Regions from separate parts of the Lysinibacillus sp. fls2-241-R2A-57 genome, predicted to be linked through region 2. Evidence: riboswitches for the same ligand, from Rfam matches in the RefSeq annotation. Region 2 holds a riboswitch; the other holds the start of a gene.
What was found. A riboswitch is a leader RNA that binds a small molecule or an ion and turns the genes downstream of it on or off. The one in region 2 is predicted to bind cobalamin.
Positions count from the first base shown of each region.

Region 1: it holds a riboswitch for cobalamin, as region 2 does, so the genes downstream of both, QRN68_RS26545 (ABC transporter substrate-binding protein) here and QRN68_RS21455 (ribonucleotide reductase N-terminal alpha domain-containing protein) in region 2, are expected to answer to the same signal.

Region 1 is NZ_JARVRU010000226.1:756-11,258, reverse strand. Features, by position in the region: gene QRN68_RS26555 (hypothetical protein) at 1-176, opposite strand, end outside; gene QRN68_RS26550 (precorrin-3B methylase) at 454-1,113, opposite strand; gene QRN68_RS26545 (ABC transporter substrate-binding protein) at 1,171-2,172, opposite strand; cobalamin riboswitch at 2,352-2,538, opposite strand; gene QRN68_RS26540 (elongation factor G) at 2,730-4,670, shown strand; gene QRN68_RS26535 (NUDIX hydrolase) at 5,839-6,288, shown strand; gene QRN68_RS26530 (hypothetical protein) at 6,384-6,563, opposite strand; gene QRN68_RS26525 (hypothetical protein) at 6,563-6,715, opposite strand; gene QRN68_RS26520 (hypothetical protein) at 6,836-7,306, shown strand; gene QRN68_RS26515 (hypothetical protein) at 7,430-7,555, shown strand; gene QRN68_RS26510 (hypothetical protein) at 7,766-8,206, shown strand; gene QRN68_RS26505 (amidase family protein) at 8,424-9,890, opposite strand.
Region 2 is NZ_JARVRU010000158.1:3,122-23,931, forward strand. Features, by position in the region: gene QRN68_RS21355 (hypothetical protein) at 1-563, opposite strand, end outside; gene QRN68_RS21360 (sigma-70 family RNA polymerase sigma factor) at 1,442-1,969, shown strand; gene QRN68_RS21365 (LCP family protein) at 1,959-2,969, shown strand; gene QRN68_RS21370 (hypothetical protein) at 3,180-3,329, opposite strand; gene QRN68_RS21375 (TRM11 family SAM-dependent methyltransferase) at 3,523-4,476, opposite strand; gene QRN68_RS21380 (hypothetical protein) at 4,680-5,033, opposite strand; gene QRN68_RS21385 (DNA alkylation repair protein) at 5,257-6,084, shown strand; gene QRN68_RS21390 (TetR-like C-terminal domain-containing protein) at 6,189-6,422, opposite strand; gene QRN68_RS21395 (aspartate kinase) at 7,120-8,478, shown strand; gene QRN68_RS21400 (hypothetical protein) at 8,573-8,755, shown strand; gene QRN68_RS21405 (adenosylcobinamide amidohydrolase) at 8,964-9,647, shown strand; gene cbiB (adenosylcobinamide-phosphate synthase CbiB) at 9,644-10,600, shown strand; gene QRN68_RS21415 (pyridoxal phosphate-dependent aminotransferase) at 10,587-11,666, shown strand; gene QRN68_RS21420 (histidine phosphatase family protein) at 11,678-12,286, shown strand; gene QRN68_RS21425 (bifunctional adenosylcobinamide kinase/adenosylcobinamide-phosphate guanylyltransferase) at 12,299-12,874, shown strand; gene cobS (adenosylcobinamide-GDP ribazoletransferase) at 12,915-13,691, shown strand; gene QRN68_RS21435 (histidine phosphatase family protein) at 13,664-14,263, shown strand; gene QRN68_RS21440 (bifunctional adenosylcobinamide kinase/adenosylcobinamide-phosphate guanylyltransferase) at 14,212-14,604, shown strand; gene QRN68_RS21445 (ECF transporter S component) at 14,719-15,213, shown strand; gene QRN68_RS21450 (hypothetical protein) at 15,210-15,893, shown strand; cobalamin riboswitch at 16,004-16,190, shown strand; partial or broken gene QRN68_RS21455 (ribonucleotide reductase N-terminal alpha domain-containing protein) at 16,353-17,654, shown strand; partial or broken gene QRN68_RS21460 (ribonucleoside-diphosphate reductase subunit alpha) at 17,993-18,904, shown strand; gene QRN68_RS21465 (ribonucleotide-diphosphate reductase subunit beta) at 18,918-19,958, shown strand; gene QRN68_RS21470 (hypothetical protein) at 20,066-20,233, opposite strand; gene QRN68_RS21475 (M23 family metallopeptidase) at 20,281-20,810, opposite strand, start outside.

The DNA of each region.
Region 1 (10,503 bases), on a different contig from region 2:
TCAAACGTACCATTTGGATTTCTCTTATATACCTTGATGTCTTTTTTAAAGGTCATTTTTCCTGTTTGTCCTTTTACAACTTCGGCTCCATCATGCATCACTTTCGCATTTGATATTGTTGGATTAACTACTGCTAATACGAATGCTGCTAGTAACACAGTAAAAAATTTTTTCATTATTTTCCCCCCTCGCTCTTTATTATTCTCTTAAATCCAAACATAATTACTTAATAATGTAAATTAATTTACGTAATATTCCATTGTAAAACGAAGGGCTCATCACCTTAACGTGTGGTTGACTTCCGTTCCCTCTATGCGCTTTCCTGCGTGCCTTCAGTCGAAACGGAAGTCAACCTATATACAGGCATACATTCTTAACAAATGTCATCTACAATTTTTGGTGATAGTCATACAAAAGGATGTTTAAATGCAGCGTGTTTTCTCATCACCTTTTTTACATTTCCCAATAATCAGCCGAATTTGTTCTGCGGTAAAATTTATAAAAGGGTTCATTCGGGCGAGCATGTTCCTTATAGAGGCTAATAATTTGCTTTAAAAAACCTTCAATATGCTCAACTCCTACCCTTTTCGCAAACAGAGTACCCGCTTGAGCATTTACACCCATTGGTACTGCCCCTAAATAGACATCAAAGCTATCTTTTTGATAGACGAGCCCAATATCATCATACACCGCATTATAGCAGGCCGAGGCACAGCCATTTACGTTTATACGTAATCTTGTAGGTACAGATATTCCTTCTAATGAATGATATAGCTGTTCAGTAATCGGTGCCGCCTCCATCTTATCTCCATCGCAAAAATCACAGGCCTTCATCGCCACAATCGGTCCTTGCTTTGCCACATACAGGCCAGCGTCTTCTAGTTCCTCAATCGTATCTTCTACATCTTCTGTTGGAATTGATAGTAATATGCTATACGAGGCAGAGTATTTGATAGCACCAGTCTTCCCTACAACCTTTGCAATTGTTTGGAATTGTGCAGGAGTATAATGCTTATTTATAATACCGGGGCTTACTGCAAGACGAGTAAAATCGCCATTGTTATTTAACTTTTCAAAGGTTTTGTCCGGTATATTCGTATGGAATGCATTCATTGTTTAACGCTCCTTATAAAAAAAGGGGCTAGCGTTTTGCTAACCCCAAATTTTTTTCTAGTTTTCAAAGCTCTCAGGATAGAAGCCCTTAGCTAATATTTGAATAGCTTCTGCAGCACGAACCCCTTCTGACGCAGCAGAAAGTGGTAAGATTACAAAACGTTCATTTTTAACTGCTTCCATTTCTTTCAACGCTGGATCATGTTTTAAGAATTTTATTTTTTCTTCCGCCGTTTTTTCTCCGTAATCAACGACAACAACGACTTCTGGATTACGCTCTACTGCATCTTCTTTTGATACCGTAGTCCATCCTGATTCCACATCACCAAAAATATTTTTACCGCCAGCAATCGTCACAAGCTCATTCATAAAGTTTTGTCCAGTGGTTAAGACATCTTTATCACCACTGTCATAAACTAAAACGCGTAGACCTTTCTTATCTTGTGGTAATTTCGCACGAACTGCGTCTACATCCTTCGTCATTTGTTCAATTAAAGCTTCTCCGCGATCCTCGACACGAAAAATTTTTGCGATATTTCGTATATCTGTGAAAATATCTTTTAAAGTTGGTTTCGTCATATTTGAGGCTGTATGTAAATAAGTGTGTATCCCTAATGCCTCAAGCTCTTCCTGTGTACCAACACCTTTCTCCCCAAAGGCGCTTTTCCAACCTCCGTATATAAAGTCTGCTTCTGCATCAATAACCTGTTCCTTTGAAGGATACTGTTTAGCTAACACCGGCACTTTATCGTATGCAGCTTGTAGGGGCTCATAAATTTTGTCATCTAAGTACGCTGTCCCTACCATTGAATCTTCTAAGCCTAACGCTAACATAATTTCTGTTACATGCTGATTTAAGCTAATCGCTTTTTTTGGTGCTTCCTTATATATTTGTGTTGTTCCATTATTTTCAATCGTAATTTCTGTCGTTTCAGCTTGGGAAGGCTCTACCTTCTCACCTTGTGCTGCTGATTCTGGTTTGTCCTTTGTATTACACGCGCCAAGTATAGCGATTAACGCAATCGCAAAGACAAGCCACAAGCTTTTCCATTTCTTCATGTCCTCTTCTCCTTTGCTGTTAACTATATAGAAAGAAATCTTTTGACTCCTTTGCTACCTGAATGACACTCGCTGATTTAAGTTAAAAAGGGCATAAAAAAATCCCCTTGTTTCCAAGAGGTTAGCATAGTGAAAGAAAGGTTCTTCAACCTATTCACTATCCCCATCCTCGTGGTTTAAGTAAAAAATACACATTGGCAGGTATCCTGGCTTAGGTTCATCATCTATACACCTTCCCATAGCATGGCTACAGTGGTATCTCGTATAGACTCCCCATTTACAGTTGCGGGACAGCATCGGATTCGCACCGATTTCCCTTTTAAGCAAATAATAAAAGTCATTTGCACCAATAAGTCGTTATATTTTTTTGTTGTCAATGATATTGATAAACTAGCAAAAGAAATTTTTGGTCGCAATCTCACAAAAAATCCATAAAATCATAATCATGAATATATTAGCACTATTTCGACATAAATACTAACTATTTTACACGAAATCTTTTTCTAGTAATTCTGTTACAATGGTGAAAGATGAAAAATAGAAACGAGGATTTTTTTATGCATGTAACAATTGGTGTACTCGCTCACGTTGATGCAGGAAAAACTACATTTTCTGAGCAGTTACTATTTCATACAAAAAGTATTCAAGCCCGCGGACGAGTGGATCACCAGGATACATTTCTAGATAATCATGAGCTAGAGCGTCAGCGAGGTATTACAATTTTTGCAGAGCAAGGTCGTATGACGATTGGAAATGATACATATACGTTAATTGATACACCTGGGCACGTCGATTTTTCACCAGAAATGGAACGTGCTATTCGTGTTATGGATTATGCCATCATTGTTATAAGTGCCGTCGAAGGAGTGCAGGGTCATACCGAAACAGTGTGGCAACTTTTACGCCAATATCACGTCCCAACCTTCTTCTTTATCAACAAAATAGATCGTCAAGGTGCAAATGTAGAAGCCGTTATGACACAGCTTCAAAAGGATTGCTCTGAGGATGTTTTATTAATGGACGAACCGCTCCGTTCTGATTATGTTTCCAATCACATTATGGAGTGGCTTGCTGAACGTGATGAACAGCTTCTCGATGCTTTTCTTAATGAAACTTTGGATAGCTTTAGCTCCCTGACTCATTTGCAGGCGATGATTAAACAAGAAAAGGCCTTTTTATGTTTTACTGGCTCTGCTTTAAAAGATACTGGGATACAGGAATTACTAGCACAGCTCCCCCTACTTACAGAGACACATTTTAACGATAATGCAGCGTTTCAAGGTGAAGTCTTTAAAATTCGTCATGATGGACATCAACGCTTAACATTTTTAAAGGCATTACAAGGAACGTTGCACGTGCGGGATGAATTTTCGTTTGGAGATATGACAGAAAAAGTGACGGAGATTCGACTATATAATGGCAGCCGTTATGAAACTGTGCAGGAAGTTAAAGCTGGGGATATTTTTGCAGTCAAAGGGATTAGTCAAGCAAACATCGGCGATATCATTGGTCGTTCAAGCAACCCGCAGCCCTACGAGTTAGTACCAACGTTGCAGGCAAAAGTACAATATGAAGGCGATCAGCATATTAAAGAAGTTTTAAAAATTTTTCGCATGCTTGAAGCAGAGGAACCATCATTACGTGTACTATGGCATGAAAAATTCCAAGAAATTCATGTACATATTATGGGTGTCATCCAGCTCGAGGTTCTTGTCGAAGTACTCAACAACCGCTTCTCACTAAACGTTTCATTTGGCGAACCACAGATTTTATATATGGAATCAATTGCGACAACTGTAACAGGCTACGGTCATTTTGAACCATTAAAGCATTATGCGGAAGTACATTTATTGATGGAGCCAAATACACGTGGTACTGGCAATACATTTGTCAATGCATGCCATGCGGACGATTTATCGGTTGGGCACCAACGACTCATTGAAAAGCATTTATTCGAGCGCGATCATCATGGGCTGTTAACAGGTTTTCCCGTGACAGATATTCGCTTCACGCTTTTAACAGGACGTGCACATATTAAACATACTGAAGGTGGCGATTTCCGCGAGGCAACATTCCGTGCATTACGGCAAGGTCTTGAGCAAGCAGAAAATATATTACTAGAGCCCTATTACCGCTTTAAGCTCAAAGCCCCTAGTGATTTTATCGGCCGCATGATGACCGATATTCAGCAAGCTTCAGGTACATTTGCCGCACCTATCCTAACCGAAAATGATGCCATTTTAACTGGCCGTGCCCCTGTCGCAACATTTATGAGCTATAGCACAACCTTTGCCGCCTACACCAACGGAAAGGGCGTACTCTCCCTGCAATTTGATGGTTATGATACGTGCCATAATACGGAAGAGGTTATCACGCAAATCGGCTACGATAAAAATGCTGATCCTGAATATACATCCTCCAGTATTTTTTGTGCAAAAGGCAAGGGCTACTCAGTTCCATGGGAAGAAGCTGAGGCAGCGATGCATTGCATTAAATAATTCACATTAAAAAAACAGGACGTGATTGTTAGATCATTGTCCTGTTTTTTAGCGAGGATTTTATGTTAGCGTGTGGTTATTTGCTTTGGTTCCGCGGGTATTTCCCTGGTACGCGCGGGTATTCGCTCTGATTTCGCGGGTATTTCTCTGGTACGCGCGGGTATTCGCTCTGGTTCCGCGGGTATTTCCCTAGTACGCGCGGGTATTTGCTTTGGCTTCGCGGGTATTCGCCCTGATTTCGCGGATATTCTCCTGGTACGCGTGGGTACATCCTGTGTCAGTGATTCCTCTACTCCCCTATCAATGATCACAGTCTCTAAGCTCCCTCTAAGCGCTTCTTTAAATCTACACATCTACTTTTCCTCTATCATCAATTATTCTGCTATGTTACAATTTTTAACGAAACATTTTCAGTAAAATAAGTGAAGGACAGGAATTTTCAAGGATGTTTAAAATTTATTGGAAATGAATTTTTATTATATACATATCAATGTTACATGACTTTATCCTAAATCTTCTCAGTTGTTTTATAGGCTTCATGCTATTTATAACGTACGAAAATATCTTTAAAGTAGTCACTTAAAAAGAGATAGTAAAGGGGTGGATTCATATCGCAAAGTTTATTGATGACTTGGCCGGTGCAGTATACGATGTTATAAAGGTTGTATTAAAATGCCTGGGGTACTTAATTGCTGGTATGTTAATAGTTGCAATGCCAATTTACCTAATTGTGTGGGTAATTGGATTATTCCAGTGACTTTTATAGTCATAATTTCAAAAGTTTTTAACAAACGGGGAGCTTTAATTCAATAAGTATAGGACTTGTATGTATGATTGAATCTCATATATGCAAGTCCTTTTGTTATGCTTTAACACTTTCACACAATACGCTCCCTTAGTTCCACACATAGCAATCATAGACTACCTTCTTCTAAATCATTCTCAATCCTCACAGGCTTTGTAAGAGGCTCTAGGAGATCGCAATAGTTACTTATGTAGGCTATCTCAAAGTTGAAACTATTTAGATCTCATCGTCTCGCCAGCTGTAAAGATTAATCTTCTTCAATACACATTTACCATTTATCTACCAACAAAAATTTTGATATGTTATGATTCTTTACAGATAGAATTTTTCACTTTGTTAAGAAAAGAACAATTGGAGGAAACAATGAATTATATAAAATCTTTACGACAATATGTTGGAACAAGTCCTATTATTGCACCAGGTTCCGCAATCATTGTTTTGAACGAAAAGAATGAAATACTTTTGCAATTACGTTCAGATACAAATGATTGGGGGCTTCCAGGTGGTGGAATGGAAATTGGAGATAGTTTTGAAGAAACTGCTCAAAAAGAGTTGTATGAGGAAACAGGCTTAATCGCCCAAGAATTGAAATTGCTTGGCTTAGCTTCAGGGAGAGAGTTATATTATAAATTTCCACATGGGGATGAAATTTATAATGCTACGGCAATTTTTAAAGCAATTGCTGTAAAAGGCATTATTACACAAAATGAGGAAAGTAAAAATTTAGAATATTTCCCTTTGGACAAACTCCCAAATTTAAATTATACGACATTGAAATTACTAGAAAAGGTTGGTTATATTTCAACTAATTAGATATGGGGCTATAATCAATCACTCCTTACCCCGCTTCACACAGCAATTAAGAGGCTTGTGCGTAAAATTACACACAGAGCCTTTTCGTTATGCATTCATAAAAGCTCCCATAGCTTCATAAATGGCTCTAGCAATGAAATTAGATAGCTTGTGTGAATGATTCTTAGTAAACATACAGCAAAGCCCCATGAATCAATCGTTTCTCTTTGAATTGTTTCCTTGCATTCTTTGATAATCTTGTAGCAAAAACTCTTTTTCAGTCCTAAGATCCCCATTAATTATACACTCCTGACAATTCTTTCGATTTCCAGGCAATGATAGTTAGCTTTAAGTCTTCTCGTTGTTGCTTTGTCAACGAGTTAAGGTTTAATTGCGTTCTGCCTAAATGTTTCCCCTGTGCTTTGGCAACCGCAAGAAGTTGTAGCATTTTCTTGCGCTCGTATTCAGCTCCATAAGCCACCAGGAAAGGAATTGGCCTACCATTAGTTACAGCATGCAACCATGTAAAAAGGCATTCGTCTTTAAATCGAGGTGATTTTGTGAAAAAATGGTTACGTTTTTTGTAGCAATTGGATTATTGTTTTCAGGGTGTACTTTACTAATTAATAGCCTACTCCCAAATGAATATGAAGTACTCGAAAGTAATTGGGACATTTATTTACCTAAAGCAGATGAGAAAAAAAATTTACTAACAACAGACGCTAGTTTTCAAGGTGATGGGGAATGGTTTGCATTATTCGATTATTCAAAACCGATTGATTTTAGTAATACAGGCTTAATAAAACTTACTTCCAATGAAATATCTGATGCAAATAATAAAATAGCGCAATTCATAAAAAAAACAATTGATATTCGTCAAAATTCTAAAGAAATTGTTGATATTTTTAATCAATATGATGTTGAAGCAGAAGTTGGGGACTATTATTACTATGGTGAACACCATAATGGAAATGATTTCATTATTTTATTATATAAATCCGAATTACATCAGTTATATAAATATGAATGGCACCAATAATGAAACTACCTTTCAACAATAACCCATCACACAACAACCATAGGGCTTGTGCATAAAATTACACACAAGTCCTATTTTTATATTAACCGCTCCTGTAGCAAATAATTAGAAAACCTTGTGTAAATGAATCCCCTACTTCATTCTAAACGCGCACAGGTGCTACTGTCACTTGCAACAATTGCAGATGCGAATTTACCATTAAACTACCAACTAATGCTCTGCTATGTTATGATTCCTTTGTGGATATAATTTACAGTGTGTTAAGTAAAGGGAATAACGCGGAGTAATTATGAACCTTAAAGGTGTATTGATTTATATGTTTTTTGCATAGGAACTTCCTTGGTTTAGGCTTACGCAAACTTAGAATGTTAATTGCTACGAGAAGTAAGTAAACGTACGCAGTTTTCAGTATTTCAATTCAATCGTGAAATAATGCTAAGAAAGGTTTGACTAAAAATTATGAAAACAAGAGACTATTTTTTAATTCCTGTTTTTTTGGTTGCTGTGTTAGCCATTATTATTAGTTTACTAATGGGCGTTCAATATGTAGCTAGTCTTGTTCTAGATTTTAAATTCACAAGCATATATAGCTCGATTTTTTTATCAATTGGAATCATCATTGGTTTTATTCTTTTAATACCAATAAGCATTGTATTAGAATCATTTGCCCTCCATATAGGTATGAAAAATAAGGGAATCTATTTTTTGATTCAAATTATTCAATTTACCTTGTTTCTCTTTTATATGGATTTAATGGTATCTAATTTTTTACTTGTACAATTTAGTGATATTGCTAATAAATTCATCTACTTCACTATTACCTATGGATTCGTTTATATATTTGCAAAAATAGGTGATTTGATAAAAAAATCTGATGAAGCGATTCAACAAGTGCAATAAAAGGTGCAATTTTGTATCTTTCAACTCCCGAAACAGGAATGAACAACATATCCATCAAAATAGGACTTGTGCGTATGATTTAACTCATGTGCACAAGTCCTTTTGTTTTTCCCCCACAATCGCTTTGCATATCAGTGAATACTACTTCCTAAAAAGACGTGTTCGTTTGGAAATTTCAAGCTCGTTTTTCTAGTTTTATAACCTACTAAGGAATATATTACAACCTCGGCGCTTTTCGGAAGTTAGTTGCTTGTTCAAATGCAAATGCGAGTTTTATTAGAACATCCTCACTAAATGCAGTTCCTGCGAAAGTTATGCCAAACGGTCTGCCATTATCCATATACCCTGCTGGAACGGCAATAGAGGGATAACCAGCTTTTGCACTAATTGTTGAACCTATATATGATGGAAAGATAATCGCATCTAATTCATATTTTTTTAATGTAAAATCAATTCCTTGATCTTGAGCAAAATACAAATCTTCTATTTTTGCATGTAAATATTCAGGATTTCTTAAAGTATTTGATAAACTCTCTCTCAATTCCAATTTATCTTGGCCATATTTCAAACACTTTTCTTTGGAACGTTCGTTGAATTGAATTAGCTCAGAGATAGAATGTACAGGCAAATGAGATGGTAGATTTATAAGGAAATTATCTAAACTATGTTTTAATTCATATCGCCCCACACCCCATTTCCAATCTCTATGAAAAGAAGGGATTTCGATATCTTCAATAATAATGGCTCCTTGCTCTCTTAAAACCTGAATTGCATTATTAAAAAGTGTTTCATCATACTCCTCTGACTCATAGTACTCTTTTAAGGCGTAATTATACACACCAATTCTAGCACCATTCAAACCTGTAGCATCTAAAAATTTTGTATAATCTTGGTGTATTTTTCTTTCACTTTTATATGTAGCAACGTCATCTTGATCTACTCCTGTTAATACGCCCAATAAAATAGCTGCATCTGTCACTGTTCTTGCAAATGGTCCAGCTGTGTCTTGAGAATATGTAAATGGAATAATGCCTCGTCGGCTAATTAGTCCAACAGTCGGTTTTATGCCGACTACTGAATTTAGAGTAGCAGGACTTAGAATCGATGCGTCTGTCTCCGTTCCAATTGATAAAACAGAAAAATTCGATGCTACTGCGACTGCGGATCCAGAACTAGATCCACCCACAAAAAGATCTGGATCACCATAAGGATTTAGTGTTTGCCCACCACGAGAACTATACCCCGCCCACATCGTACTCGACATTGCGTTTGCGAATTCAGTCATATTTGTTTTCCCTAAAATAACTGCCCCTGCTTCGCGTAGCTTTTTTACTAAAAACGCATCCTGCTTCGCTAGATAATTTTCTAATGCCATAGCACCTGCACTAGTATGCATAAAATCTTTCGTTTCAATATTGTCTTTTAAAACAACCGGAATTCCGTGTAAAGGCCCTCTTGCACCTTTAGTTACTCTTTCTTCATCTAACGCTTCAGCAATAAATATCGCTTCAGGATTAATTTCAAGCATAGAATTAATTTTTCGTCCATCTTGATCATATTTAGCGATTCTGTGCAAATAATACATCGTTAATTCTTTAGATGTTATTTCTCCCTGTTCCATAGCTACTTGAATATCTTGTACTGACAATTCTTCTCTGAAAAAGCTATTAAAATTTATCCCCATTGAAAATTCCTCACATTACCATTTTAAAAATATTATAACAAAAATAACAGATTAAAAAACATATAATAATGTTCCAAATAATTACATTAACCAAAAAAAATTCATATTTGGCTTATAAAAATTAAAAATATGATTAAACCAACAATACCAATAATAGAACTAGTTTTTACTTGTGCAATTTCTTTCTCGGTAACATCTCCTTTAAAATTTTTGCGTTTCTGCCCTTCAATTGCATCCTTATTTTTAAAATATCGAAATAGCGTTACTTGTCCGTTTAAAATTGCTTTCTCTGGTTTGAAGAATTGCCAAATAAATATTGCATATAAAGGACTAAATAATACGATAAATGTTAATATTTACACCCCCTCCCTTAAATACTTTTCGGCTCAATTTTCTTTAATCCTATGTTTATTCTATTCTATAAATACTCCTAAACACCTTGTATGTTTCGAATCCTTTCTTTGGAGATTCCACCTAATATTTTTGCATAAATCGGTCATTTCAATTTGTTTCAGATTATCCAATTAACTACCAAATCATTATCTACTGTGCTACACTTTCTTTACAGATAAAATTTTCAGTTAGTTTTTAGAAAAAGACGGGATGTGGATCA
Region 2 (20,810 bases):
TTAACTTCTTCATCCGTATATATATGAGTGTTATAACTCAGGTTATTTTCATTCTCAAGTATATTTAACTTGAAATCAGTTTGTATGAAAGAATTAGTATGTATTTGTTCATTCTCATCTGCTGCAAAAGCAATTAAAGCAAATAATAATGAAAAAACGATCCTTATAGCAAGGATAAGTATATTAGCAATACAGTAAAAGTTTAAAAGTTTGCTTTTATTCCATACAAGGTGAAGTGAAAATGTGTAAATTAGAATTAACCCACTAAAAATAAGCGCTTTAATGAAATGATTTTCAGAAAGAATATTAAAAAAGATATCAAAAGTAGAAGGTAAAACTAATATTTTCATAATGATAAATTCATATGCTGGTCTGAGCGTTTCTCCGATAGTTTCATACGAATTAATCATAAAGTATGCTACAGTATCTACAATTGCACCTAATATTCCCAAAGCGACTGTTAAAATAGCAAAAACACCTAATACACAGCCAATCCCATTAAAATCCTTGCTATCGTATATCACCCCACTATTCCCTTTACTTGTAAAAAAAAATTTTGGCATATAATTCCTCCTATAACAATATAATATAACATTTTTTATTAATAGTAACAATGTTGTAGATTTCTTTAAAATTAGATTTAATGATATGATGAAATGTATTGATTTGGCGAAAATGCCGCACATAATATAATGGATAGAAATAAAAAATGGTGTAATATATGAATGCAGGTGGGAGCGCATTCCAGGGATTTTCCACATAAGTGTTCAAGCTATTGGGAAGATCCTAATAATTTGCTCGACGCAAGTTTTATTAATTCTGTAAAGGCCAAATCGTGTCATTGAGAACAGTCTTGATTTCGGTGGCTTCAAGACCGTACGCCTTTTAATAGGTTCAAAGATTGATCTTATCTCTAAGATATTTTTTAAACCAAGTTGGAAATTGGCAGGACCTACCTGACCACTTAAAAACAAGCAGCATGCACCTGTTAAATTTCAAATATACATTAAAAAATCACCTCAAAAAATAACTAAAGAGGTGATTTTTATCAAACTTTTTTACAAAGCTACATATTTTTAGCGAAAATGATCGCCGTTTAATTAATGCATTTACTTATTGAACAACTGCATATTTTACTTAAAAACTAACGCAGCAGTCTTTCATTTTCTGTGATGAAGTGCTAATTTTTGCACTTCATGGGTGGCTAACGGCGCAGTTAAGAGGAATAAGGAATAATTATAAACAATAAGCCTGTATCTATGATTACTTTGTAATCTAAGATACAGGTTTTGTATTTTAGTTATAATTGTATGGATGTTTTTTTACGCCAATTAGTGGAGAATCTTTGTTAAAATAAATATTTTTTGGAAATTGAACCTATTATGATTTGGTAATCGTCTAATAGCAGAATTTGAAGTAGGTTGAAAGGGAGGGTAGTAGATTGGATAGAGAAGAAAAAGATTTCATATTAGAAAAAATAATGATTGAATATGGTAATGAGTTGGTACGATTGGCATTTTCTTATGTGAAAGATACAGAGATTGCTAAGGATGTTGTTCAAAATACGTTTATCAAATGCTACAAGAACCTTGATTCGTTTCGATTTGACGCACAAATTAAAACTTGGCTCTATCGTATAACAATTAACGAATGTAAAGATTATTTAAAAAGTTGGAATTACAAAATGGTACAGGTAAAAAGTTTTATTAATGAAACAGCAAAGTCAATATTACCATCAACAGAAAAAACAGTTATCGATAAATACAATAAAGCTGAAATAAAAGATACGATCTTTTCTCTTCCGAAAGTGTATCGGGAAGTGGTTTATCTATACTACTATGATTCATTAAAGACAGAGGAAATTGCCGAAGTTTTGGATATTCCAGTTAATACAGTGAAAACTAGATTAAGAAGAGCAAAACAAAGATTAGAGCCGATGATTAAGGAGGAAGAACTTAATGGAAGATAAGCGATTAAGAGATAAATTTTCTAATACGTCTGATCAAGAACTAAGATTTACGAAAGAATACCGTAATGAAGTATTTGAACAAATTCATAAACTAGAGAAGAATAATAATACGCAGAAAAAATCTCTTGTTTCTTCTTTTAAAAAATTCGCTCCACTTACAGTTTCTTTATTAGTGGTAGGCTTGTGTATATTTTTGTTTATTCCATCGATTCTTCCTGGAAACGTTAATAAAGAATATAACAGAAGTGATACAAGCGGTACAGTATTACAAGAAGACGAGATTTTTACCACTCTATTTACGGTGAAAGATGAGAATAATAGAATACCTATTAACCTTTTAATTACTTATAGTAAAGATAAAAAGATGGTGAAAGTTCTGTCTATCCCTCGTGATACTTATGTTCCGATATTGGATAAGAGTACTGGAATTACTTCATACGATAAATTGTCATATGCTTATGCTGACGGTTCGGGTGGAGCTGAAAGTGTAAGAACAACAGTTTCTAAGTTATTTGATTTAACAATTGATTATTATGCAGTTATGGATTTAGAAACCTTTTCAACGCTGATTGATTCAGTGAATGGTATAGATTACAACTTGCCAGAAGATATTCGAGTAAGAGCTATTTCTAGAGTGGCATTTGAATTCAAAAAGGGGACGAATCATTTGAATGGCGAAGAGATTGTGGCATTAATGATGGCTGCTACAGAGGGGAAAAGATACGAATTCGATGAAGAAAACCTATTAAATCTCATTCATGCTGTTATTAATAAAACAAAAAACGAAATCCCACAAACACAATTAAAAGAACTTACTACTAAAATAGAAGCCAATACATCAATTGATCATTTGTTAGAGAATAAAATAGAAATTGATTCTGTAAAATCGTTATCTTTAAGTGAGGGAATGAAATCGGAAACGATAGATGGTCAATACTATATTGTGTTTGAGAAAGACTTTTTAAATTCTATTTCAGAAGAGTTAACTACATTTAATTAAATATAAATTGGAATTGTATGTAATTTTATACTAAGAGAAGATAAAGGTGTGTTAATGAAATGTAGATTAACACACCCGGGTTTTTTGTACTTTAAGAAATTGAAAGAGATGGATCGTGGTCGATGGTTTCATAATAAGAAAAGCCCCAATACACACCTTTTTCTAAAGTGAATATTGGGGGGGAGTTCAAAATTAATTTAGATATCACGACTAACGTTTATTTTCATTTTGATTACGACTGAAGATTACTTCCTCAGCGAACTCTTCTCTGTTTTCACGCTCTCTGTTAGCATTTTGATTTTGATTTTGCTGTTTTTTGTTGTCTTGAGTTTTATTATTTTTATGTTTATTATTACCCATTATCATCTCACCTCCACCATTAGTGTGAGTGAAAGATGATTTTTTATCCGCATTACTTACAATTAATTAATGAAGTATATGTGATGAACAAAAGGCATGGATTATTGCTAAGATGGTTGCTATATTTCCACACACTGATAATTTCAGTACTTGCATTGGATTTACTTTCTTCAAAGATAGAAAGTTCGTGTTTTTATTCACATAATAAAATTTGACGTAAAAATGATTGTTTTTTAGCAATGCATCGATCTGCTATAACAAAACCTGCATCTACTATCAAGTCATCAATTGTTTCAATTGTAACGACAACTACTTTATCGGCAATGCGTCGAGCATGTTGTAGAATATTAAATTGATCTTCGGTTGATGTATGCGTAAATAAGTTATATGGTAAATCAATTATTGCGACATCATAATGTTCTTTAACCTCGGAGATTGGACCTAATGTAATGGTGCCTGTTAACCCAAAATATGAGATGTTTTTTCTGGAACCTTGACAAACATTGTAATTCATATCTCGCCCTTCAATATTAATCCCCATGGAAAGGGCTTCAATTACTACTGTCCCTATACCACAGCAAGGATCAATCGCACGAATATTTTGAGGTTGAGGAACTGCGATATTTGCAACAGTACGAGCGACTCTAGTACTTAGTGCCGTTGAATAACTGTGTGGCTTGTGTAAATGATTATGCCAAATGGATTCACTCTTCATATGCTTTCCAAAATACCATTTTCCATCTATTAAAATAAGACCAAATACAACTTCAGGCTCATTTAGTTCTGGTTCGCCATCGATGCACAATCCTACCTCGCGTTCTAACAATCGACGCTCTGGCAGATGAATTTTCTTCTCTTCACCTATATCCATACTATTTAAACAAACTACTTTAAAAGTTGTTTCCTTTACTGTTAAATCCTTCACCAATGTCTTGATGTTTTCTATGTTATTTTCTTCATATAGCACTTCAAGTCTGTCTTGTATAAAAGGACTACGGCTTGGATCAATTTTAAAAGGGCTTATTATATAGTTTGATTGGGAATCAAGATTAAAAAATGAACGCATCTCCATTCTGCACAAATCATATTCGTCAACATGATGTACATATGTGTATATAAATTTACTGTTATTTTGTTCGTTACTCAATTGATTATCATCCTTTTAAGTTGTTGTTCACTTGATTTCACTAAAGTTAAAAAAACAAATGAAGTTGTTTATTTTGTAATCGTATCATAGGTGTCTCTATCAAGCCACTCGATATCAATATCGAAATTAGATCGTATTCAAGTAGTGATGAGGTTAATGCCAAAAGATCGCTCCCCAATCATCAAGCCAAACAAGCAAAAGGGTTAATCCAGTTGCTTGTTAGTTTTGTTATGCTTGATTGCTAAATATAATGAGAAACTTATCGCAACGAACATTATTACAGAAAATACAACCGAGAACGTGGCTTTATAGTAGATGGATGTAATCAGCATGACGAGCGAACTAATGATGATGGCTACACGTAGTAATATATCTGTTTTTGCACTTGGATTAAAAAAATCTTGAAGAATAGCAAATAAATAAGCTATTCCGAAAAATACAAGATACTCATAAACAAACACAGGCTTCACGAAATCTGGGATTCCAAAATAAATTAATACAAATATAAAAATGAGTAGCACTACATATTTTCCGTATTTGCTTATGAAGTTTGACAAAGTATCACCCCTCGTATTTATTCTAAAAAAATTAGAAATTTTTGCTATAAGCATTTAGTTTCAATTTAAAGAGATATTTCTGAAAGGACGATAATAGATAAAATCGTTAATAGACACATCTGAAGAAATTTATCTCAGGTGCTGCACTTTTAATAGTGGAAATAATTTGTAAGAAAAAATAATATAGAAAGAGACATCTAATAAAATTTCAGGGGGTTATGAAATGGTTGTAAAAGAAGATATTTTAAATAGAAAGGGAGCTAGAAAGGCTAGCGATATCCCAAATGATGTTTTAATGTTGTTGAATCAAGGGGAAATAGAGAGTGTTAATTTAATGGAATGGCAAGCTGTTAACCATATTTCTTTAGTCAAAAATGTTCTACCAACAATAGGGCTAGAAGAAAAATTAGAATTTGTACTAACTGAGATAGAGAAGCAAAAAGTCGAAACGGGAATGAAGGCTATACGTTTAATAGGGAGTTTATTAGATACAGTCATGATAGATGAAAGTGCTACTAAAAAAGAGGATGTAATCAAAGTTTGCTCCGAACATGTATCTGATAGTGTCCGATGTTGGGCAGCATTTATGAATAAAAACAACGATTATTCTTTAGAGGAGAAATTGTTGTATATCCGACCTTTCGCAGCAGATCATCATTTTGGTGTCCGAGAAATTGCTTGGATGTCAATTAGGGAAGACCTTTCAGCAAATATTGAGAATAGCGTAGACCTGTTAGCAGAGTGGGCGAAAAGTGAAGATGAAAACATTCGTAGGTTCAGTTTAGAATCAATCCGTCCTCGCGGAGTATGGACAAAGCATATTGAAAGATTAAAGGAAGAACCGCAAATCGTACTTCCTATTCTACATTTACTAAAATCAGATTCGTCAAAGTATGTTCAAGATTCTGTCGGTAACTGGTTAAATGATGCTAGCAAAACTCAACCAGAGTGGGTAAAAAACCTTTGTGATGAATGGCAAAAAGAATCTCCAACTAAGGCTACTGAGAGAATCATTAAAAAGGCTCAAAGAACGATAGTAAAAGGGAAATAACGTTTTGGTTTGTGTGTCATTTATAATAAAAAACATCCTTTTGGAAAATGGACATGTTGTAATGGACATTTTTTACAGAAGGGTGTTTTTAATTTTCTTAAGCTTTAACTTCCAAAAGGGTTGTCTACATAAGGACCCTTCACTGAAATGCTCATTAGTTGCGTAGCCATAAATTTAGGTGGATATGGCATATCGTTTTCTAACCACCAAACAAGCATCTCAAGAAAAGCTGTGGCAAAAATTCTGATAGCCATTTCAAGTGGAACTGTCCGCTTTTTATCATCTGATTGCGTGCAATTAATCCCGTTTGAAACAATATCGATGAGGATCTCTTTCATGCTTGAAGAGAAATAGGGAATATTTTTTTCTAGAAATTTGTTTGAATAAATTCATGAATGTATCCGTGAGGCTCATCTTCATCATTAAAAATATCAAATTCTATCTTGTTAAGAAAACGTGTAGGATGAGAACGGATATCCGCGCGCAGCAGAGATATCCGCGAAAAGAAACAAATACCAACGCAAAAAGGTGAATTAACTTGAAGTGTGAGCGACTTTCATCGATTGCGAATAGCACAAACATCACAATTTTTTCTGCATATGATAATGATGAAGCGTTTTCATTAAATAATATAGAAGAAAAGTACTTCTATTTCATCCAAAATGGAAACAATATATAAGGGAAAGATGGCTGCAAAAAAATTGTCAAAATGACATGGTTAAGTTGGATCGATTTGGCATGTTATATTGTTTTAATCAATCACTTAAATCCTGTATTTTAGATGATTTAAGCTAGTTCAGACTAAGATTTGTACGATTATGTGAATTCTACAAAAAAAATTTGTAAAAACCTTAACTATTTCATACGAAATCCGTATAATAAATCAAACAGTGCGGAAATTGTCCATATTCTATCGGTAAATTGCGTGAATTTTTTAAATTGTATTGACGTAGAGAGCGATAATTTGTACACTGTGTACATTCAATTGTTTTGTGGAGAAATACAATTAATTTAAAAAGTTAGGATTTGATAGATATGATCGTATGTAAATTTGGTGGAACATCTGTAGCAAGTGCAGAACAAATTCAAAAAGTAGCAAACATTGTAAAATCTAATCCGGCACGTAAAATCGTAGCCGTTTCAGCGCCAGGGAAACGCTCCGGTGATGATATAAAGGTAACTGATTTATTAATAAATTTAGCAATGGCAGCATTAAAAAATGAAGATGTGGAAGAGAAAGTGCAAACAGTTGTGAATCGTTTTAAGGCGATTGCAGATGGTTTGCAGTTAGATCATACAATTTGTGGCGTGATAGCTGAAGATTTGCGTGAACGTGTGCAAGGCGATAAATCGAATGAGGAATTATTTATCGATAGCATGAAAGCAGCAGGGGAAGATAATAACGCGAAGCTTATCGCAGCGTATTTCAATTCTATCGGTATGCCGGCTCGTTACGTAAGTCCAAAAGATGGTTTAGTGGTCAATGATTTACCTGAACGCACGTATGCATTACCAGAGGCTTATGCTAATTTAGCACCTCTAAAAAATACAAAAGAAATTATTGTGTTCCCAGGTTTCTTCGGTTACACTAAAGCGGGCATATTGCGAACGTTTGACCGCGGTGGCTCTGATATTACAGGCTCTATTTTAGCAGCAGCTGTTGAAGCAGAGCTTTATGAAAACTTTACGGATGTGGATTGTGTGTTTTCTGCGAATCCGAAAGTCGTGAATGATCCAGTGGAAATTAAAGAAATTACGTATCGCGAAATGCGCGAATTATCCTATGCAGGCTTTTCAGTGTTCCATGATGAAGCGTTAATGCCTGTCTACAAGATTGGGGTGCCCGTTAACATAAAAAATACAAATAATCCATCAGCCCCAGGTACTCGTATCGTACCAAGACGCTCTGCTACAGGTCGTCCAGTTACAGGTATCTCGGCAGACAGTGGCTTTTCAACTTTATATGTGTCAAAGTATTTGATGAATCGTGAAGTAGGCTTTGGACGTAAGCTTCTACAAATTTTAGAAGATGAAAATATTTCGTATGAACATACGCCGTCTGGTTTAGACGATATTTCTGTTATTATGCGCTCAAATCAAATTACACCAGAAAATGAAGCGCGTATTCTTTATCGTGTGAAACATGAATTGTATGCTGATGACGTGCAAATGCGTCATGGTTTCTCTATGATTGTTATCGTAGGGGAAGGTATGCGCAATAACACAGGTCTTGCGGCACGTGCTGCAACTGCTATTTCAAAAACAGGTGCAAATATAGAGATGATTAATCAAGGTTCATCTGAAGTTAGTTTAGTATTCGGTGTGCTACAAGAATTCGAAAATCAAATTTTACAGGCGCTTTATGAAGAATTTTTTGCGCATGTGAGAGTTTAAGTAAATAAACACTAATCCTTGAACGGGATTAGTGTTTTCTTTTTCACGGGAATACGGTAAAATCGAGGGCGTACATAGATTGGAGGTTTTACTTTTGAAAAAATTATCGATTGGTATGTTTCTATCAATGATTGGCATACTATTTGTTTGTTTAACGATCATGGATATTTTACCTGCCTCGACTAAAACAATGAAGTTTGTCTATATCGGGATTGGCTGGGTATTTATCATTGCGGGATCCATTGTTCGTTTTAAACACTTAAAACAAAAGCAATAACGGAATATCTCGAAATTGAACTGTTTTAAAACGCGAATTTATGATACAATTTCAAAAAAAATAAATAATTTGAGTATTATGAAGTTGCGATGCTGTGCGAAAATTCAAAAGTTTTAAATTGGGGAAAGATGATTAAGTTAAAAATCAACAGTACAAATTCTTCTTTGTAAGAATTTGTTTTTTTATTTTCTGAATAGGAGGCGAGATCATGTCAGTACTTCGCAAGGGCGATATTCATATTTCTGACCATTATGTTGCCGTCCGAACAGATTCACCGATGAAGGTCGTATCTTCAGCCGTACATAATCCGGGCTTTGGCTATTATACACATATGATGAATCGTTCGGTGCCCTATACGTATGATGAACGAAAACCGCAGTTAGAATTACAACTATTTTTACAGTCAGAGGGCTTTCCCGTTGATAAGACAGTTGCGATGATGACGGCTGTCTATGCCAGGTATGCAACAATCCGTGAGTTTACATATGAAGGCATTCATCTTGTCATTATGATTACAGCTGGACTTGGCAATGCCGTAGATATAACGCGTGCTTTTCATCGCAAGGAGCAATATCATGCAGGTACCATCAATACGTGGGTTCTTATAAATGGGAGATTGTCGGATGAAGCTTTATTTCAAGCGATGATCTCTACGACAGAGGCAAAGGTTAAGGCACTCTTTGATGAGGGCATTACAGATCCAACAACAGGCACACAAGCTACAGGTACTTCAACGGATAGTTTGTTGATTGCTTCGACGGAGGAAGGCGACTACCATCAATATGCAGGGCCGATTACGATGCTTGGGAAAGTTATTGGCCATGGTGTTTACGAAACGATGCGAGAAGCTGTGCAAAAATATAAAAAAGATAAAGAGGAGAATCCTTTATGATGGCACTGATGATTGCCTGTATCATCGGGCTTACTTTTGATTTAGTAGTGGGTGATCCTCCTAAAATGCCTCATCCGGTTCGCTGGATTGGAAAGCTCATTCAATCTCAAACTGAATTGTGGAATAAAGGAAGAATGAGAAAACTCCGCGGCATGATTATGGCGCTCGCTGTAGTTGGTACAACGATGTTTGTTGTGACAGCCATTATGCTACTAAGTTATCAGGTTAGCCCATTATTTGGCATATTGATGGAGGGGCTACTAATTGGTATAGGACTAGCACAGCGTAGCTTGAAGGAGGCCGCGATGGCTGTCTATGAGCCGCTAGTCAAAGGGGATTTTGCTGAGGCTCGTGTGAAGCTTTCTTGGGTTGTTGGGCGTGATACGGAGAAGCTTGACGAAGATGAGATTGTTCGTGGTGTTGTAGAAACGGTCTCAGAAAATACGAGTGACGGTGTAACAGCTCCATTATTTTATGCCTTTTTATTTGGCGCAATAGGGTTATGGGGCTATAAGGCTGTCAATACGTTAGACTCTATGGTTGGCTATAAAAACGAAAAATATAAAGATTTTGGTATGTTTTCTGCAAAGCTAGATGATGTATTGAATTTTATTCCAAGCCGGTTAACAGGCTTACTGATGGTACTAGGGACTAAAAATGAAACAAATAGATCACTTGGTAACCGTTTAAAACGTTGGGCACAGGATGCGAAAAAGCACCCAAGCCCGAATAGTGGTTACTTAGAGGCAGCCACAGCTGTGCAACTTGGGGTACAGCTAGGTGGGAAAAATACATATCAAGGTGTCGTTTCTTATCGTGCAATAATGGGCGAAAAATTAGTTCCATTAACAAAAGAGCATATTGCAAAGTCTGTTATTCATATGCGTATTGCTACTTTGCTCTTTACTCTTGTTATGTTAGCAGTGGAGGTGTTAATTTTTGCAATTACCTAATCACGGAGCAAATCCGCAAAATGTCTATCATCAACTAGGGCTTAACATGCCCGAAGAGGTGTATGATTTTAGTGAAAATGTCAATTCGGCTGGACCACCTCAATTCGTTGAGGCACGTTGGCGGACATTTTTTCCGCTTATTCAACGCTATCCAGATCCGGATGGTGAGCCATTTTTATCAAAGGTGACCGCTTTTCATCATGTACAGAAAGATTCAATACTACTAGGCAATGGTGCATCAGAGCTTTTTAGTGTTTTAGCTAGACGTTATGCAAATAAACGTGTAATTATCGTACATCCTTCTTTTTCAGAATATGAACGAACATTACGAGCAGCAGGCGCTGAAATTGTGCCGATTATTGTAGAGGATATTGTTCACTACACATTGCCGATGGAGCGTTTACAAAGAGAGATGGCGAACGCAGATGCTTTATATATTTGCACACCGAATAATCCGACGGGGGTGCTTCCTAATAAAGAGGAGCTCCTACAATTAATGACGCACGGTGCAAAAGTCAATTGCGAGCTTGTCATTGATGAGGCTTTTATTGACTGGGTCGATGAAGCCTATTCATTGATTCAATATGTGGTCGAAAATCCTCATATGATTGTCGTTCGTTCGATGACAAAAATGTATGCAATTCCAGGGTTACGCCTTGGCTATTTAGTGGCAAGTCCTATCGTTGTTGCTGAGTTAAAGTCTATTTTACCGCATTGGAATTTGAATGCCTTTGCACTCGTTATAGGGGCAGGCTGTTTAGATGAACAAAATTATTGTCAACAGGCGATTGCCTATGCAACAACACAGCGGGAATTGCTACAAAGCTATTTACAAGAAAATGGTTGCCAGGTGACGAATAGTGTCACGAATTATGTATGTTTTGCGCTGCCTAAAAATCAGCAAGCAGATACATTTTTTACATATTGTTTATCAAAGGGCGTCGTGCTGCGCCATACAAAAAACTTTATGGGCTTACATGGTGAATGGTTCCGTATCGGGATTAAAGATATTGTGGCCATGACTTATTTAAAAAACTGTTTACAGGCATGGTTTAATGCGAATTAGGAGTGAGAAAGGTGACAACTTTTTATTTAGTGAGACACGGTGAAACGATGTGGAATAAAGAGCATCGACTACAAGGGTGGTTAGATTCGCCATTGTCTGAAAATGGTGTTTTACATGCAGAAAAACTGCACGAGCATTTAGGTGAATTTTCATTTGCAGCAGCATTTAGCAGTACGAGTGGTCGTGCTAAGGAAACGCTGGATATTCTTGTAGGTGATCGACAGATTCCCATTTACTATGCGGATGAATTACGCGAGATTTTTTTAGGAGATTGGCAAGGTAAAACGGTCGAGGACATCGTTAGGACAAATCGCTTAGACTATGAATTATATACCGATTATCCTGCGCAATTCACAGCAACTCATACCGAAAGCTTCGGTGCGGTAACTGAACGAGCAATGTTTACGTTAAAAAAAATTGCAGAAAAATTCCCTGAGGACAATGTGTTAATTGTTTCCCATGCTGTAACGATTAAATGCACGGTTAACGCTATTTTAGGCAGAAGTATTAATCAGCTTTGGGCAGAGCCATTCATTCATGGTACAAGTGTAACGATTATTGAACGATCAGAGCAACAATGGCTCGTTAAAGATATTGGTAACATTCAACATTTAAAATAGGAGGCGTAACTATTGCCACTGATTTTCATTACAGGGGGAGTACGCAGTGGTAAATCCCACTTTGCTGAAAAAGCGGCTGTTACTCACTATCAAACAAAGTTCATGCAAGCACAAAGACTTATTTATATTGCTTCTGGCGTAGCGATGGACCGTGAGATGGAGAAGCGAATATTGCGTCATCAGGCAGATAGACAAGCACAAAATATTGAATGGCTTACGATAGAAGCACCTTATGAAATCGCTGATACATTGATAAGCCTGACCGATGGCGATGTCGTGTTATGGGACTGTGTCACGACATGGCTGACAAATGCTTTTTATGACGGTTTTGACACGGGTACGCCATGTGTAGATCAACCAGGCTGTTTAGAGGAGAAGCTCCGTGTCTTAAAAAAAGCAGTAAAGACGTTACTTGAGAAGAGGGTGACGTTTTTTGTCGTCTCGAATGAATTGTTTGATGAGCCTCCATATACAAGCGAGGAAGTTGAATTATACCGACAAAAGCTCGGGAATTTACATCAATGGTTCGTTTCTATAGCAGATGAGGCGTATGAAATAAATTATAGTATCGTAAAGAAATGGAAATAATGCAACGCACATTGAAAATAGAAAGAAGGAAGGCAAGACGATGAAAAATTTCTGGCATAGCCTACAACTTGCATTTCAATTTTTTACAGTTTTGCCGGTACATAAGGAAATTCCTTTATCCAAAGCAACCATTACGGGGATGTTCGCCTTTTTGCCGTGGTTAGGGGCTCTTATGGGCACCGTAGTGGCAGCGGTGATATATGGTTTAACAGAATGGACGATGAGCAGTGAGGTTTTGCTTTCCTTTTTGGTTGTCGGACTATTCGCTTTATTTACTGGTGGTTTACATTTAGACGGATTTATCGATATGGGGGATGCTTATTTTTCGTATCGGGACCGGGAGAAGCGGCTTGAAATTTTAGATGATCCACGTGTCGGTGCATTTGGTGTGCTTTCGGTGCTATTTTTAGTGCTTAGTAAATTCGTCGTATTGCATGAACTATTCGTGCAGCATAAGTTAGCTCTTTGGATGTTGATTTTTATTCCTTTATTAACGCGTGTGGGCATGAGCTTTTATTTTATGTCGCTAAAGTGTTCAAAAGAAAAAGGGCTTGCTTATTTTTTTAAAACACATATTAAACCGAGTTTGCTTATATGCTTTATGCTTATCACACTAGTTGTGGCGTATACTAGCTTATTGTTTGTCATAGGCTTCTCCATTGTTCCGTTCGTGTTGATTGCTGTATTAGCGATTGCCTTTTTAGTCTTTCGACAATTTACAGTGCGCAACTTTGGTGGTGTTTCAGGGGATTTACTCGGTGCTTCAATTGAAGGAATGGAGGTTGTGCTGTGGGTGACGTTGTTATTGTGCGCTTAATGAGACATGCACCAACAAAGGAAAATCTGGAAAAGCGTTATATCGGCTGGACAGATTCATCATTAGCAGATGTATCTTCGCTGACTATTGTAGATAAAGATGTCACAAAGGTGTATGGTAGCGATTTACGGCGCTGTAGAGAAACAGCTGCCCATTATTTTACGAACGCAACTTACATGGCAGATAAGAGATTCCGAGAGTCGAACTTCGGTGAATTTGAAGGGCAAACATATGAGGAGTTAAAATCTGATCATCGTTATTGTGCATGGTTAGATGACCCGGTACAATCACCGCCTCCAAAAGGGGAAGGCTTTGATGCCTTTTGTGCGCGTGTTATGGAAGGGTTTACAGCGTTATCCAAAGATGAAGATGTTTATCATCTCGTCGTTCATGGTGGAGTCATTCGAGCACTGCTTGTTGCATTTGCACCAACTGAGCAACCATTTTGGACGTATCATACGCCGCATGATAAAATGTTCACTTTAACGTTTTCAAGAAAGGCTTGGGAGGAGGGAGCAAGATGCATGTCTTTATCGGAGGAGCTTATAGTGGAAAAACCGACTATGTCATGAATTTGCTTGCAGATCAAAAAGTTGAGCTAGTAGATGGCTATGTACCTGATGACATTCCTGCCAGTGATATACTTGTTATTAAAAACTTAGAAAAGTGGCTCGTGACACAAGATCTAGAGGATGATGAGGCCCTTGTCAAAACCATTTTGACAAGACTAAAGACTCTTGACGAAAATTGTGCACTGTATATAATTGTGACCGATATGGGACGTGGGGTTGTGCCGATGGAAAAACAGGCACGATTATTACGCGATACATGTGGGCGCTTGTACCAGGCGTTATTTGCTGAAGCGGAACATGTCGTACGCATTTGGTACGGTATCGGGGAACAAATTAAATGACGTGATATTTGTCTTGAAGAATTTTTAATACGAGGAGTGGACGCCCAGGGTCGGATGGAAATCAACTCCACGTTATAGTGAAGCGTCAAAGATAAAAAGAAAAGAGGAAATGGAATGGATCGACAAAGGTTAATGAAATTGACACTCGTTGCCATGGTAGCGGCAATTTGTGCAGTTGGTGCAGTGATTAAAATTCCAACATTTATTGCAACTGCTGCGCTGGACTCTGCTCCGGCATTTTTGAGTGTTGTATTTTTATCTCCAGTATTGGCTGGGGTTGCGGGGGTAATTGGGCATTTTATTACAGCCTTAACTTCTGGCTTCCCACTAGGACCACTCCATATTATTATCGCAGTAGAAATGTTTATCGTTGTATGGATCTTCGGGATTATGCATAATAAAGGAATGCATTTCTGGAAATGGCCTGTGGCACTTATTTTAAATGGCGTTGTGGCACCATTACCGTTTTACTTTATCATTAGTCCGGCATTTTATTGGGCATCTCTTACGAGTCTTCCGCTGGCAACATTGATTAATTTAATCATCGTTGCAGTTGCAATGCCAATTTTATCTAAAGTATTTGTGCGTAAGGCAGGGCGATTACATTGAGAAATGCCATAAAAATAGGGGAGCTCATTGCTACGACAGATAATGCCGCAGCAATTGGTGAAAAACCACAAGATGTTGTGTCAGCCTCAGATCAACTAACGGCATACTTGACAGCACGTGTTACTTTTTTAGAGCAGCTTGCCGCAAATGCTTTACCAACACATGTCCTACTCGCTAATTTTTCAGGGGATGCGGCATGGTCTCGGTATGTAGCAGGCATTCAGCAAGTTTTTGATGAAGCTGGTCTTATTTGTCCGCAAATAGACGGTAGCACTGAGTCCAATATGCCAACTGTACAATCAGGTTTGTCTATAACGATGCTTGGAGAACAGCAGAAACGTACACTAACTAAGCATGAACAACTTATTTGGTATACATATGGACTGCCACTTGTAGGCAATGAAGTCCTTGCGCAGCCTGAGGATGTCGCACAGCTACAGCCTGTTTTTCAGGCATGGAAAGAGGACATCGTGCAGCAAGTTTGGCCAGTAGGATCAAAAGGTCTGCAAGCAGAATTTACCCGCCTTTTTGGCAATCAACAGGTCAAAAGTTCGCTAGATGTTGAGAAAACGGCTGGCCCATGTGCAGTCATTTTACTAGGAGTACATCCAGAAAAAGAGCAACTGGCACAAAATATTTTTCCTAGAAATTTTGAAAAACTACGTAAAACTGCATTGTAATAGGGCTTGCTTCGAGAAAAAGTAGCACTTAAAAAAATTCAAGGGGCAAAACGCCTATTGCAACAACAAACACAATATGTTAGATTTGTTTAGGAGTTAAAACACAATATATAGTATTTTGGACAAGAGGTACCAATATGGTTTAAAAGGGAATTCGGAAAAAGAGCATCTTAAGCCGAAGCTGTCCCCGCAACTGTAAGTGCTGACAAATGATGATGAGGCCACTGTTAAAAATGGGAAGGCGATCATTTGGAGGAAGCATGAGCCAGGAGACCTGCCAATTTGTTCGAGACAACAACACATTCTTCGGGGATTGAGAAGTGGAGGCGAGAGATTTGTTCACTTCTTTGTGTGCATGTCCTTCATTTCCATTTCCGATTTTACAGCGATCACGCAACCGATAGAGGGTGCATGATCGCTTTTTGTGTTGTTGTAGAAAGAAAGGGAGAGTATGTGTATATGACAATTCAAATCGAACAGCAAATTGCTAAGTTAAAGAATAGTTACACGGAGGATGAACTTGAAAGTTTTGTAAGGTTATCGGATCGATGGCTACGAAAAAATGACAATGCCACATTTGAGGCATGGGCAGATGCGATGATTTTACAAACGCTTAGCCTAATTGATGAAGAGGAGCCATATTGGACATTTGTTGCAGCGCAAATTTATTTAGAAAAATTATATGACCAATTTGCAATGCGTCGCGGCGTTTCAGTGAAAGATGTTTATCAGGTATTCCCAGCACAATTAGCACGCTATACAGAGGCTGGTTTGTATCATGAAAGTTTAACAACAAAATATAGTGAGCAAGAGCTTCAGGAACTTGCTTCTTATTTAGAACAAAGTCGAGATGAGTTGTTTACATATATTGGCTTAAAAACATTGATGGACCGCTATGTTGTCCGTGATTATACGAAAACACCAGTGGAGCTACCTCAGGAACGTTGGATGGTCATTGCGATGACATTGATGCAGGATGAAACAGAAAATCGTTTACAAAAGGTGCGAGAGTCTTACTGGGCAATGAGCAATTTATATATGACAGTAGCCACTCCGACATTATCGAATGCAGGGAAAACACATGGACAGTTATCTAGCTGCTTTATCGATACAGTAGATGATAGTTTACAAAGCATTTACGACACAAATACAGATGTTGCAACCTTATCGAAATACGGTGGTGGCATTGGCGTTTATATGGGCAAAATTCGTAGCCGAGGCTCATCTATTAAAGGTTTTAAAGGGGCATCAAGTGGCGTATTACCTTGGATTAAACAGCTTAATAATACGGCAGTTTCAGTCGATCAGCTTGGTCAACGCCAAGGAGCTATTGCTGTTTATTTAGATGTTTGGCATAAGGACGTCTTTACGTTTTTAGATTTACGTTTAAACAATGGGGATGAGCGTTTACGTGCCCATGATATTTTCACAGGGCTATGCTTACCGGATTTATTTATGGAGACAGTTGAAGAGCGCGGGGAATGGCATTTATTTGACCCACATGAAGTACGAGAGGTTATGGGCTACTCACTAGAGGATTTCTATGATGAGAAAAAAGGTGACGGTTCCTTCCGTACAAAATATGCAGAATGTATCGCCAATCCTTTATTAAGCCGTGAAGTCGTACCGGCGATCGATATTATGAAGCGTATTATGCGCTCACAGCTTGAAACAGGCGTGCCGTTTATGTTCTATCGTGATGAAGTAAACCGCATGAATCCGAATAAACATGAAGGAATGGTTTACTCAAGTAATTTGTGTTAATAGTAGCACCTTCAATCAGAAATGGTTGTCGAAAACTCCGTTAAACGGGGAAAGTCACAATGTGATAACCTACCGTGCTAAATCTTTTGATTAAATTAGTTAATCAAAAGTAAAAGCCTAACGACTATCGAAAGCATAACTCATTGAAAAACATGAGTGAAGAAGCGAGTAGAGTACCCCTCAAGCGAGGCCCGTTATAGGGATAATTCATAAAGGGAAAAGCGGAGCATCCTTCAGGTAGAGCTGAGGATGATGATATAGTCTCCTCTGTATAGTGATATACAGCAGTTCATAAGAGAACGGATTAGGTCTAGCGAACCTAGTTGAAGAAAAGGACAGAAATTTTCCAAAACATGTCACCAACTGAATTTGAGTCTATTACTTTAGAAGATGATGTCATCGTTACACGTCGCAAGCCTGGAGACTTCGTAGTATGCAATTTATCATCCATTAATTTAGGTAGAGCTGTACCGGCTGGTGTTTTAGAGCGCTTGATTCCAATTCAAGTACGTATGCTAGATAATGTTATTGCTCTAAATACAATTCCAGTAAAACAGGCAGAGCGTACGAATTTGCGCTATCGTGGTATTGGACTTGGAACATTTGGCTGGCATCATTTATTAGCTTTAAAAGAAATTCAATGGGAGTCTGAGGATGCTGTAGAATTCGCGGACAAGCTATATGAGGAAATTGCGTATTTAACGATTCGTGCTTCCAACGATTTGGCAAGTGAAAAAGGAGCCTATCCATTATTTGAGGGCTCAGATTGGCATACTGGTGCTTATTTTGACAAACGTGGCTATGACAGTGATAAATGGAATGCATTACGTGCGGCAGTTGCTGAAAAAGGTATGCGCAACGGCTATGTGATGGCAGTTGCACCTAACTCATCGACATCCATTTTAGCAGGCAGTACGGCAACGATTGATCCTATTTTCCAAAAGAGTTATTCAGAGGAGAAGAAGGATTACAAAATACCAGTAACTGTACCAGATTTATCACCAGTGACGACTTGGTATTATAAATCTGCTTATTTCATCGATCAAAATTGGACAATCAAGCAAAATGCTGCACGAGCACGTCATATCGATCAGGGTATTTCGCTTAATTTATATGTTCAAAATACGATTAAGGCGAAGGATTTACTGGCACTGCATATGAATGCTTGGGCGAGCGGTGTAAAAACGACGTATTATGTGCGCTCGACATCTGTAGAATTGCTAGAATGTGAGTCTTGCGCTAGCTAGGGGGAAGTAAATAATGACAACAATTACTAAACGACAAATTATGGATAAAGAAGCACCTAACCGTTCAACAGGCATTGTGAACGGACGCTCTTCTAACATTTTAAACTGGGATGATGTGCGTTTTAGCTGGGCTTATCCAAAGTATAAAAAAATGCTAGGTAACTTCTGGACTCCATTTGAAATTAATATGAGCAATGATGTGAAGCAGTTTCCTGAGCTATCAGCAGTTGAGCAGGAATCCTTCTTAAAGATTATCGGTTTACTGGCGCTATTAGACAGTGTGCAAACTGATTTTGCGGGGAAAGTAGCAGATTATTTAACAGATTCAAGCTTAAATGCACTAATGATCATTTTAGCGCAGCAAGAGGTTATTCATAATCACTCGTATTCCTATGTGCTATCAAGTATTGTGAACAAAGATGAACAAGATCGTACGTTTGACTTTTGGCGTACGGAGCCAGTGTTAGAGCGACGTAATGATTTTATTATTAAGGGCTACCGTGCATTTTCAGAGGAGTCAACTGTTGACAATATGCTAGAGGCGATTATTTATGATGTGATTTTAGAAGGCTTATTCTTCTATTCTGGCTTTGCCTTCTTCTATCATCTAGCACGCAATCAAAAAATGGTGGCAACGTCAACGATGATTAATTATATTAACCGCGATGAACAGCTACATGTTGATTTATTTGTGAAAATTTATCAAGAGTTATTAGAGGAATATCCTGAATACGATACGCCAGAACGAGCAGCACGTGTGCAGGAAATCTTCCGTGAGGCTGTACAACTAGAAGTCGATTGGGCCAATGAAGTGATTGGCGATAAAATTGATGGCCTTGATGTGGAAGATGTCCATGATTATGTGCACTTCTATGCCAATGTTCGTTGTAATCAACTTGGCGTCGAGCGTCCATTTGAAGGCTATCGCAAAAATCCATTGAAGTGGGTTAAAGCTTACGAGGATGTTGACTTAGGGAAAACAGACTTCTTCGAGCAACGTTCTCGTCAATATGTGAAGGTTAATGTAGAAGATAACGGGTTTGATGATTTGTAATGCTCAATGAGGTTAGGGCATAAGTATATTTTTAAAGCAAAATTATAAAATTTCACATTAGAAAAGCGCGAGAAATCAAAGTTTATTAAATTGATTTTTCGCGCTTTTTAAATCGCTGATAAACTATTAACAATCGCTGATAAACCATGAGTAATCGCTGATAAAGTTATAACAATCGCTGATAAACCATGAGTAATCGCTGATAAAGTTATAACAATCGCCGATAAACCATGAGTAACGCTGATAAAGTTATAACAATCGCCGAAAACCTCCAACGACCGCTGATAAAGGTAATATAACAAGAAAAAGAAATAAGTTAAAATTATCGTACCAAACTATTTCTCACTAAAAATCGATCATTAAATGTGATCGGTACACCTTTCCCGTCCTTTTCGGCGTGAATGTGTAAATGTGGTTCGCTTGTATTTCCGGAGTTTCCTACTTTCCCAAGTAATTGGCCCGACGTTACTTTGTCTCCTTCAACCACCACTATGCTGCCTTTTTGCATATGAGCTAATAAAACGGTAGCATCATAGTTCTCACATGATAAGGCGACATGATTTCCCTCAGGATTTTCTGGATCAGCTTTAGGAGGAGGGAGGTCAGGTAAATCATTTTGGATGTTGACTACTTTTCCATTACAAGGACTATACAAATCATCTGCGAATATTTGATACTTACCCAATTCTCCTGGATAAAGTCCACTTGCGCGGGTTCCAAGCGTATTTAATTTTAAAATGTCTAAAGCATATTTTTGACCTGGATGGTCTTGATGATAGTTCATTAACACCTGATTGCCACCCTGTCCGACATAATAGGTGCCATTCTTAAGTGGAAAAGATAACTCAATTC